DNA from 2 places in the Paenarthrobacter sp. NEAU-H11 genome. Region 2 is predicted to be linked to the other one. Evidence: riboswitches for the same ligand, from Rfam matches in the RefSeq annotation. Region 2 holds a riboswitch; the other holds the start of a gene.
What was found. A riboswitch is a leader RNA that binds a small molecule or an ion and turns the genes downstream of it on or off. The one in region 2 is predicted to bind cyclic di-AMP.
Positions count from the first base shown of each region.

Region 1: it holds a riboswitch for cyclic di-AMP, as region 2 does, so the genes downstream of both, ACQ3DC_RS09355 (M23 family metallopeptidase) here and ACQ3DC_RS18010 (hypothetical protein) in region 2, are expected to answer to the same signal.

Region 1 is NZ_JBNZGA010000006.1:25,466-29,871, reverse strand. Features, by position in the region: gene ACQ3DC_RS09360 (C40 family peptidase) at 1-236, opposite strand, end outside; cyclic di-AMP (ydaO/yuaA leader) riboswitch at 307-488, opposite strand; gene ACQ3DC_RS09355 (M23 family metallopeptidase) at 617-1,438, opposite strand; cyclic di-AMP (ydaO/yuaA leader) riboswitch at 1,449-1,666, opposite strand; gene ACQ3DC_RS09350 (metal-dependent transcriptional regulator) at 1,810-2,502, opposite strand; gene serC (phosphoserine transaminase) at 2,783-3,913, shown strand; gene ACQ3DC_RS09340 (DUF3027 domain-containing protein) at 3,979-4,406, opposite strand, start outside.
Region 2 is NZ_JBNZGA010000017.1:81,145-85,550, forward strand. Features, by position in the region: gene ACQ3DC_RS18000 (response regulator transcription factor) at 1-15, shown strand, start outside; gene ACQ3DC_RS18005 (HAMP domain-containing sensor histidine kinase) at 23-1,549, shown strand; cyclic di-AMP (ydaO/yuaA leader) riboswitch at 1,645-1,805, shown strand; gene ACQ3DC_RS18010 (hypothetical protein) at 1,811-2,506, shown strand; gene ACQ3DC_RS18015 (glyoxalase superfamily protein) at 2,522-2,911, opposite strand; gene upp (uracil phosphoribosyltransferase) at 2,972-3,607, opposite strand; gene ACQ3DC_RS18025 (phosphatase PAP2 family protein) at 3,620-4,402, opposite strand.

The DNA.
Region 1 (4,406 bases), on a different contig from region 2:
TTCGGGGCGGCAGTGGTCTTGACCACGGGCCGCTCGAACGACACGGTGGCCGTGGGGGCTGCGGTGACTGCCAGGGCAGCCTGCGCGGAGCCGGACTCGGTGGAAGCGGAAACACCAGCGGTGGTGTCCGCTGCGTTGGCGGGCAGGCCCATGCTGAGGATAAGACCGGAAGCTGCGGCGATAACGGCAGCCTGGCGACCTACTGTCCCGGCATTGGCACTAACAGCCTTGGACATAGTGTCCAAGGGGTTGGTACGAACCGTTTGCGCACGGTGGCGCGCAGAATTATTGCGTGAAGACACGAAGGTAGCCTCTCCCAATGCCTGCGAGGTGAGCTGTCGGATTCGGATGGGAGTCACCCGGCCGCGCTGCTTCCAAGGAAGTTTTGCGACTTAACCCCAAGGTCTTAGCCAAAGCCAAGACCAAAATTGGTTCCCCCGCCCCTGCCAGACGATGAAATGCGAACGGACCTTGAGCGGTGGCAGAGTTAGGCAATCCGCACAAGAGCGTCAACTTCGGAAAAGTTGACGCGAGTTAGACGGTACAGCAGTTTTGAGTGAATGTCACATTCAGGTCACGGCAAGTCACGATCATCTGATAGTTCACCGTCACTTGACTACAGCCAGCCAGTCGGATCGACCACTTCGCCGTTGACCTGCACCTCGAAGTGGAGGTGGCAGCCCGTGGAGGCGCCCGTGGTCCCGCTAAGGGCAATTACGTCCCCGCGCGAGACGGTCTGCCCCTCCCTCACGCTGAAGGAGGAGAGGTGGTTGTACGTGGTTTCCAGGCCGTTGCCGTGGTCCACCACAACGCGGTTTCCGCCGCCGAACTGGTGCCAGCCCACGAAGGTCACGGTACCGGTGGCGGCAGCGAAGACCGACGTACCGCACTGGGCCACATAGTCCTGGCCGCGGTGGAAGTCGCCTGAGCCACCGGTGATCGGGCTGACGCGGTAGCCGAAGGGGGACGCTGTGGTCAGCGTGGCCAGTGGAGCGCCGAGGCTTCCTGCCGAGGCAGCACGTGACACCGAGCCGGCGGACTGGGCACTGAGAAGCTGCTTGAGCTTGCCGTCCGGATCCGCCTGGGTGACCACGGCGGAACGGCTGAAATCGATCTGGGCACCGGCCTCGGCTGAGATCTGCGGCTGCGGCGTGACGGCTGAGGCTGCCATCGGAGTAACACCGGGAGCGTCGGTGGCCATCACGGGGCTGGTGGCCGGCACCGTCACGGTCAGCACCAGGCCTGTGGCTGCGAGTGCGATTCCGGCCTTCTGGCCGATTCCGCTCGCAGCAGCGAACTCGGTGACTTGGCGGAAGGGACCACGACGGCGGCGCGCATCACGGTGGGGATCGCGGGGGCGTTCCGTGGTGATGACTTCAACAACCCGCGGCGTCGAAGCGGGCACCGCTGCGCGGCGGCGTCCCCTGGGGGTCTGCATGGACAAGAAGGGTTCCTCTCTGGAAAGCCTGCGAAGTTAGCTGTCGGATTCGGGTCAGAGAGTTCAAAGACCCGGTCCGCCGTAAGCAAGCTTCGGCACAGAGGTATCCACGGAGGATCCTTCACTGGAAGAGGCTTGCTGCTGACGGACTTCACCCCAAGGCAGTCCCCCGGCTGCCGTTTGTGGTTCCCCCGCCTCTGCCAGTAATGACTCGTGCACCTGATCCGCTGGCAGAGCTCGGCTCCAGATCAGGTAACGCTTTAGTATCAACGCTTGGGTTTAACTATAGGGGCAAAAGTCCCAAAGTAACAATTCCGTTATCTTTGCGTAACCGGCACCCGTTGGGGTAGCCGGGAGGCCTCCAGCGGTCCCTAGCGTACGGCCACGAAGACGTGCGCCGCGACTTCCGGCGGCAGCTCCAGGGCCCCTTCGATGCCCGGGACGCGGACCGAAATGTACTCCCCCACCCGCTCCAGCGAGACCGAGGCACCGGGCCGGATTCCGCCTTCATCAAGCTGGACCAACAACTCGGGTTCCACCTGGATCGGCTCTGCCAGGCGGCTGACTGTCACCTCAGACGTCGGGCCGTAGGTCTTCATGGCCTCAAGCAGGCTGACCGCCGCGTCCGCAGCGGCCTGCGCCTCGCCCCCGAGGGCCGCCAATCCCGGGATGGGATTGCCATACGGGGACTCAGTGGGATGGTTCAGCATTTCGTAAATGCGCCGTTCCACCCGTTCGCTCATGACGTGCTCCCAGCGGCAGGCTTCGTCATGGACGTAGGCCCAGTCCAGCCCGATGACATCGGCCAGGAGCCGCTCCGCCAACCTGTGCTTCCGCATGACTTCGGTGGCGCGCTTCCGGCCCACCTCCGTGAGTTCAAGGTGCCGATCTCCGGAGACAACCACCAGGCCGTCCCGTTCCATCCTGCCGATGGTCTGCGACACAGTGGGCCCGGAGTGGCGCAGCCGCTCCGCGATCCGGGCCCGGAGGGCAACGATGTTTTCTTCCTCAAGCTCCAAGATGGTCCGAAGGTACATCTCCGTAGTGTCGATCAGATCCGTCATCCAGCTCAGCTCCTCGAGCGCAGTACCTTGCGTTGTCCCACCGTACCGCCTTCACATGCAGCGTGGTCCGTTGGAAAGCTTAGCCTATTTTGAGTTTGTCCGAATAGTTGACGGCGCGGGCAGGGGCCCTGTCTCAATGTCTGGACTATGACGGCCCCGGTTCCCGCTGAAACAGCTGTTCAGGCAGAATGAGGGAGGGCCCGAGTCACAGTCGCCGCGACTGCCTGGCACCCACATCCGTCCGGACCAACACCCCGTCCACGCCGAAATTGGAGCACCTGTGAGCGAAACCAGCATCACTATTCCCGCCGACCTCCTGCCCAAGGACGGGCGGTTCGGCGCCGGTCCCTCCAAAGTCCGGCAGGAGCAGATCGATGCCTTGTCCGCCGCATCGAAGACCATCCTGGGAACGTCCCACCGGCAGGCACCGGTCAAGAACCTGGTGGGGTCCGTACGCGAAGGCCTGAGCCAGTTCTTCCGTGCCCCGGAAGGCTATGAGGTGGTGCTGGGCGTGGGCGGTTCCACGGCGTTCTGGGACGTCGCCAGCTTCGGCCTGGTGGAGAAGAAAGCGCAGCACCTCTCATTCGGTGAATTCGGCTCGAAATTCGCGGCAGCCACCAACAAGGCTCCTTTCCTGGATGCCTCCTCCATCGTCAAATCCGAGCCGGGAACCCGCCCTGCTGCGCAGGCTGAGGCGGGCGTTGATGCCTATGCCTGGCCGCAGAACGAGACGTCCACTGGCGTGTCCGCCCCCGTGAAGCGCGTGGCAGGCGCGGATGAGGGCTCACTGGTCCTTATTGACGCGACGTCGGCAGCCGGCGGCCTGGACGTCGACGTGGCGGAGAGCGACGTCTACTACTTCGCCCCGCAGAAAAACTTTGCCTCCGACGGCGGGCTGTGGCTTGGCCTGTTCTCGCCGGCTGCACTGGAGCGCGCGGCCCGGATCAAGTCCACCAGCCGCTGGATCCCGGACTTCCTGGACCTCCAGACGGCCATTGACAACTCCCGCCTGAACCAGACCTACAACACGCCGTCGCTGTCCACCCTGGTGACCCTGGACGCCCAGGTGCAGTGGCTGAACGCGAACGGCGGGCTTGACTTCGCTTCGGCGCGGACTGCAGATTCTGCCGGACGCATCTACAGCTGGGCGGAGTCCTCCGAATTCGCCACGCCGTTCGTCGCCAACCCGGACGAGCGCTCCAACGTAATCGCCACGATTGACTTCGACGATTCAGTGGACGCGACCGTGGTGGCCAAGGTCCTGCGGGCCAACGGCATCGTGGACACCGAGCCGTACCGGAAGCTGGGCCGCAACCAGCTGCGCATCGCCACGTTTGTGGCCATCGAGCCGTCCGACGTCTCTGCCCTGCTGGCGAGCATCGACTACGTGGTGGGCGAACTGCGCAAGTAGGCCGGCAGCCTTAACGTACGACGGCGCCGCCCGGGATCATCCCGGACGGCGCCGTTCGTGTGTGGTCAGGAAGTCCTTGCTTCGTCGCCGGGCTGTCCACCGTCCCCGGGCTTTTCCTCCCCGGATTCCGGGCCCTGTTCCGGCTCCTGGGCCGGCACCTGATCCGGCTCCTGCTCGTCCTCGGGTCTGACACGTTCCGCCCACGGCACCCATTCCGGGGCAAGGATCGAATCCTCCGACGGCAGCAGGCCGAGTTCGTTGACGGTGACGACCTTGGAGCGGGAGTTACGGGTGAGCACCGCGTACCACTGCCAGCCCAGGTAACCGGCCAGCTTCGATTCAAACAGATGGGTCACCAGGCGGTCGCCTTCGCTCTTGGCCGCAAGGTGTTGGCCGATCGTAGCCGGTGCCGTGATGCCCTCGATGGCGGTGCGGGCGGTGTCCACGGCTGCAGCCAGGAAGGCATCAGGCTTGCCTGTCCGCCACACCGGAA
Region 2 (4,406 bases):
AAGCCGGCGGAGTAGGCGCGCCATGACCTCCGTGCACACCGCGGAGCCGCAGCCCCGGCGCTGGCTCAAACCCGCCACCTGGCACTTGCGCACACGCCTTATCCTGCTGGCCATGGCGCTGTTGATCGCCATCTGCGGTGCGGTGGGCGTAGCCAGCTACGCCTCGATGGACTCCTTCCTCACCCGCCAGCTGGACGAGCAGCTGAGCCAGGCCGCAGCCCGCTCCAACGATCCCGGCCGGCCTCCCTCCGGCGGCTTCAACGGCAGGGACCCCCTGGATTCCCGCGGACAAAGCGTGGGAACACTGAACGCCCGCATCCTCAACGGCCAGGTCAACAGCGCCGGCTTCCTGGCCCCGGACACTACGCGCTCTGCGCTGTCCTCCGAGGACAAGCAGGTCCTGCTCGCACTGGCCACCGATGCCCGGCCCGTTGACCGCACGCTCTCAAACGGTGACTACCGGCTGATTGCGGTCAAGACCAGTTTCGGTGACGTCCTGGTCACAGGGCTCCCCCTGGCCGCCAAGGAGAGCACGCTGACGTCCCTGGTGTGGACCTTCGTGTTCGTCTCGCTGGGCGGGTTGCTCCTGATCGGGCTGGTGGGCACGGTCCTGATCCGCCGCACCATGAAGCCCCTTGAACAGCTCTCCGAGGTGGCCACCCGGGTTTCGCAGCTGCCCCTGGACGCCGGCGAGGTGGCACTTGCCGTTCGCGTCCCGCCGTCGAACTCCAACCCTGGAACTGAGGTGGGCAGCGTGGGGCACGCGCTGAACCTCATGCTGGACAACGTTGCGAATGCGCTGCAGGCGCGGCAGAAGAGCGAGACCAAGGTCCGGCAGTTCGTGGCTGACGCCTCCCATGAGCTGCGCACGCCGCTGACCGCCATCCGCGGCTACACCGAACTGATGAGAATGACGGAAAACTTCACTCCGGACGGGGAGAAGTCGCTGGCACGGGTGCAAAGCCAGTCGGAACGGATGACCGCTTTGGTGGAGGATCTCCTACTGCTCGCGCGGCTCGACGAGGGCCAGCCGCTGAAGCTTGCCGAGGTGGACCTGACCCAGCTGGTGGTGGAAGGCGTCAGCGATGAGAAGGTCATGGCGCCAGGGCACACCTGGCGGCTGGAGCTCCCCGACGAGCCGGTGGTGGTGAACGGGGATCCGTCCCAGCTGCGGCAGGTGCTGATGAACCTGCTCTCCAACGCCCGCAAGCACACCCCTCCGGGAACCACGGTGGTAACGGGGGTGGAGAAAACGCCGGAGGGCGCCGCAGTGGTGACCGTAACGGACGACGGCGGCGGCATACCGCCGGAGTTCGTGGACCAGGTCTTCGCCCGGTTTGCCCGCGCAGACGCGGCACGTGCGGGGACCAGCGCGCCCGGCGCGTCCGCCGCTGAAGGAACCAGCGGTTTGGGCTTGTCCATCGTCGAGTCCATTGTTGAGGCCCACGGCGGACGGGTAACGGTGACGTCGCAACCCGGCCGCACGCAGTTCGCCCTGCGGCTACCCCTCATGCGGGGAATGGCACAAGGCGGCGCGCCGTCATCGTGACCTCCGTTACCAAAATGTGACTTATGCGCTGAACTCCTGTACCGTCGAATGGGTGCGGTCCCCGTTCGGGCCGCATATCCCGGGTTGACGCCAAGCTCTGCCACTTCCCGGATTCCTCTTGAACAACGGCAGAGGCGGGGGACCCACCGTCCCGGGCACTGACTGCCCTTGGGGTTAAGCCTGCACGTGTTTTTTCCGTGCGGCCGGATGCCCTCATCCGAACCCGACAGCTAACTCCGCAGGTGTGAGAGGCGATCTATTATGTCCAAGTTCCTTGTAAAACCACGCCCGAATTCAGGCACGGATGCACGCTCCACGCGTGCAGCAGGCAAATTCCCCTCCGTCGGCCGGCGCGCCGGACTGCTGGCAGCATCCTGCGCCCTCCTTGTTGGAGTTGGCGCTGCGGGCCAGGCCACCGACACGGGTGCCCGCGTGGCAGCCACCGGGGCGCAGGCTTCGGAGTCCCATTCCAAGCTGAGCATGGAGCAGAGCGAAATCCGGGCCAACCCTGCGCCTGAGCCCGCAGCCGAGCAGATCAACGTTGTCCCGCAGGCAGCCGAACCTGCTCCCGTTGCCGAGCCCGCACCGGCTCCGGCGCCGGAACCCGCTCCGGCCCCGGCACCCGAGCCCGCACCCGTCGTCGCGGTTAATGATCCCGCAGGCGCCCAGGCGTACGCCGCAGGCCAGCTGGCTTCCTATGGCTGGGCTCCGGACCAGATGCAGTGCCTGCAGACCCTCTGGACCAAGGAATCGGACTGGACCACCACGGCCACCAACCCGAGCAGCGGCGCCTACGGCATCGTCCAGTCCCTGCCGGCTGAGAAGATGGCCAGCGCCGGAGCCGACTACCTCACCAACTACCGCACGCAGATTAACTGGGGCCTGAACTACATCCAGGAGCGCTACCAGTCGCCGTGTGGTGCACTGAACTTCCACTTGTCGAACAACTGGTACTAGGCGGGATGCAGTAACCTACTTCTGCTGCTCCCCCGCGTCCCGGCCGGGGATGTACTGGACGGCCCACCGGTTCCCGTCCGGATCAGCGAAGTACACAAAATGGCCCCAGTCCTGTACGTCCACTTCGCTCACGTCCACCCCGTTGCCCTTCAGGTGCTCGTAGGCAGCCTGGATGTCGCTGACCACGAGCTGGAGGTTGGAGCCGGTACCCGGAGGCGCGTCCGTGAGCCCTTCCCCGATGCAGATGGAGCAGGCTGAGCCGGGAGGGGTCAGCTGGACAAAGCGGATGGATTCCGTGGGCCGCTGATCGAAATCGGCATTGAACCCCACCTTGTTGACGTAGAAATCCTTGGCCCGGTCCACGTCGGACACAGGGACAAACACCAGTTCCAGTTTCCAGTCCATCCGCACAGGCTAGCCCTGCGGCCGGGAACAGGAAAGGCCTGGCTTTAGCCTGCGATGTCCTTAGCCTGCGATGCCGTACAGCCGGTCGCCTGCGTCGCCGAGGCCGGGAACGATGTAGGACTTCTCGTTGAGCCTTTCGTCGATGGAGGCCAGCACGATGGTGACGTTGGCGCCGGAGAGTTCTTCCTCCAGCTTCGCCAGTCCCTCCGGAGCGGCAAGCAGGCAGATGCAGGTGACATCAGAGGCGCCGCGCTTGAACAGGAACTTGATGGCTTCGCGCAGCGTCCCGCCGGTGGCCAGCATGGGGTCCAGAACGAAGATCTGCCGGTCGGTAAGGTCCTCAGGCAGGCGCTCGGCGTACGTGATGATGTCCAGGGTTTCCTCGTCACGGGCCATGCCGAGGAAGCCCACTTCAGCTGTGGGGACGAGCTTGGTCATGCCCTCGAGCATTCCAAGGCCCGCGCGCAGGATGGGCACCACCAGCGGGGTGGGCTTGGTGAACGCCGTGCCCACGGTGGTGCTGACGGGCGTTTCGATGGTGACGGGCTCGGTGCGGACCTCGCGCGTTGCCTCGTAGGCGAGGAGCGTCACCAGCTCCTCCGTCAGCTGCCGGAAGACCGGGGACGGAGTGTTTTTGTCGCGGAGGACAGTGAGCTTATGGGCGACCAGCGGGTGGTCCACAACGAGAGTGCGCATTGGTCAAAACTATCACCCGGCCGCCGGCCCCCTCCCCGGCCGTTCGCCGCTGGCCTCCGGCTCCCCGGTGTGGTCCTCGCGGAGGACGGGGTGTTCAAACGTGGGCGCAGGGCCCGCGTGCTCGCGGCGGCGTATCAGGTGGAACAGCCGGTGGGCGAGGATCACCATGGACACCCACGCAAGGCCAAGGAACCAGCCGGCCATCACATCGGTCAACCAATGGTGTCCCAGGAAAACCCTGCTCAGGCCCATGGCGATGATGAAGATGGCTCCGGCCGTTATCGCGGCGATCCTAGCCCACAGGATTTGGAACTGGAGGCACATCAGATAGACCAGGACGCCTATCACCACTGTTGTGTTCAGCGTGTGTCCGCTGGGGAAGGACGGTGTGGTTTCATAGGGGGGCACCGCCTCCGAATGGTCCGGGCGGGTCCTGCCGACCAGTCGCTTGCCGAGGGTGGTTGCAGTTGTGGAAACGAGGGCAGCGCCGCCCACCAGGACGATGGGCCGCCACGTCCTGCTCAGTAATGTCAGCCACGCGGTGAGGATGCTGGCGAGAATGGGCATGCCGATCCCCCCGCCCACGTTGGTAAAGCCGGTGGCGAAGGCGTCCACCTCGGGATTCCGCAGCGACTGGGAGTATTCCAGCGCGGGAATATCCAGGCTGGCCAGCCCCTCCTCGTCCACTACATTCGCGTATACCTCCGCACCGAGCAGGGCCAAGGTGACCACCAGTGTTCCGCCGATGATCAGGGTCAGCCACAAGGCGGCATAGGGCTTGATCCACTTGTCCATGCGG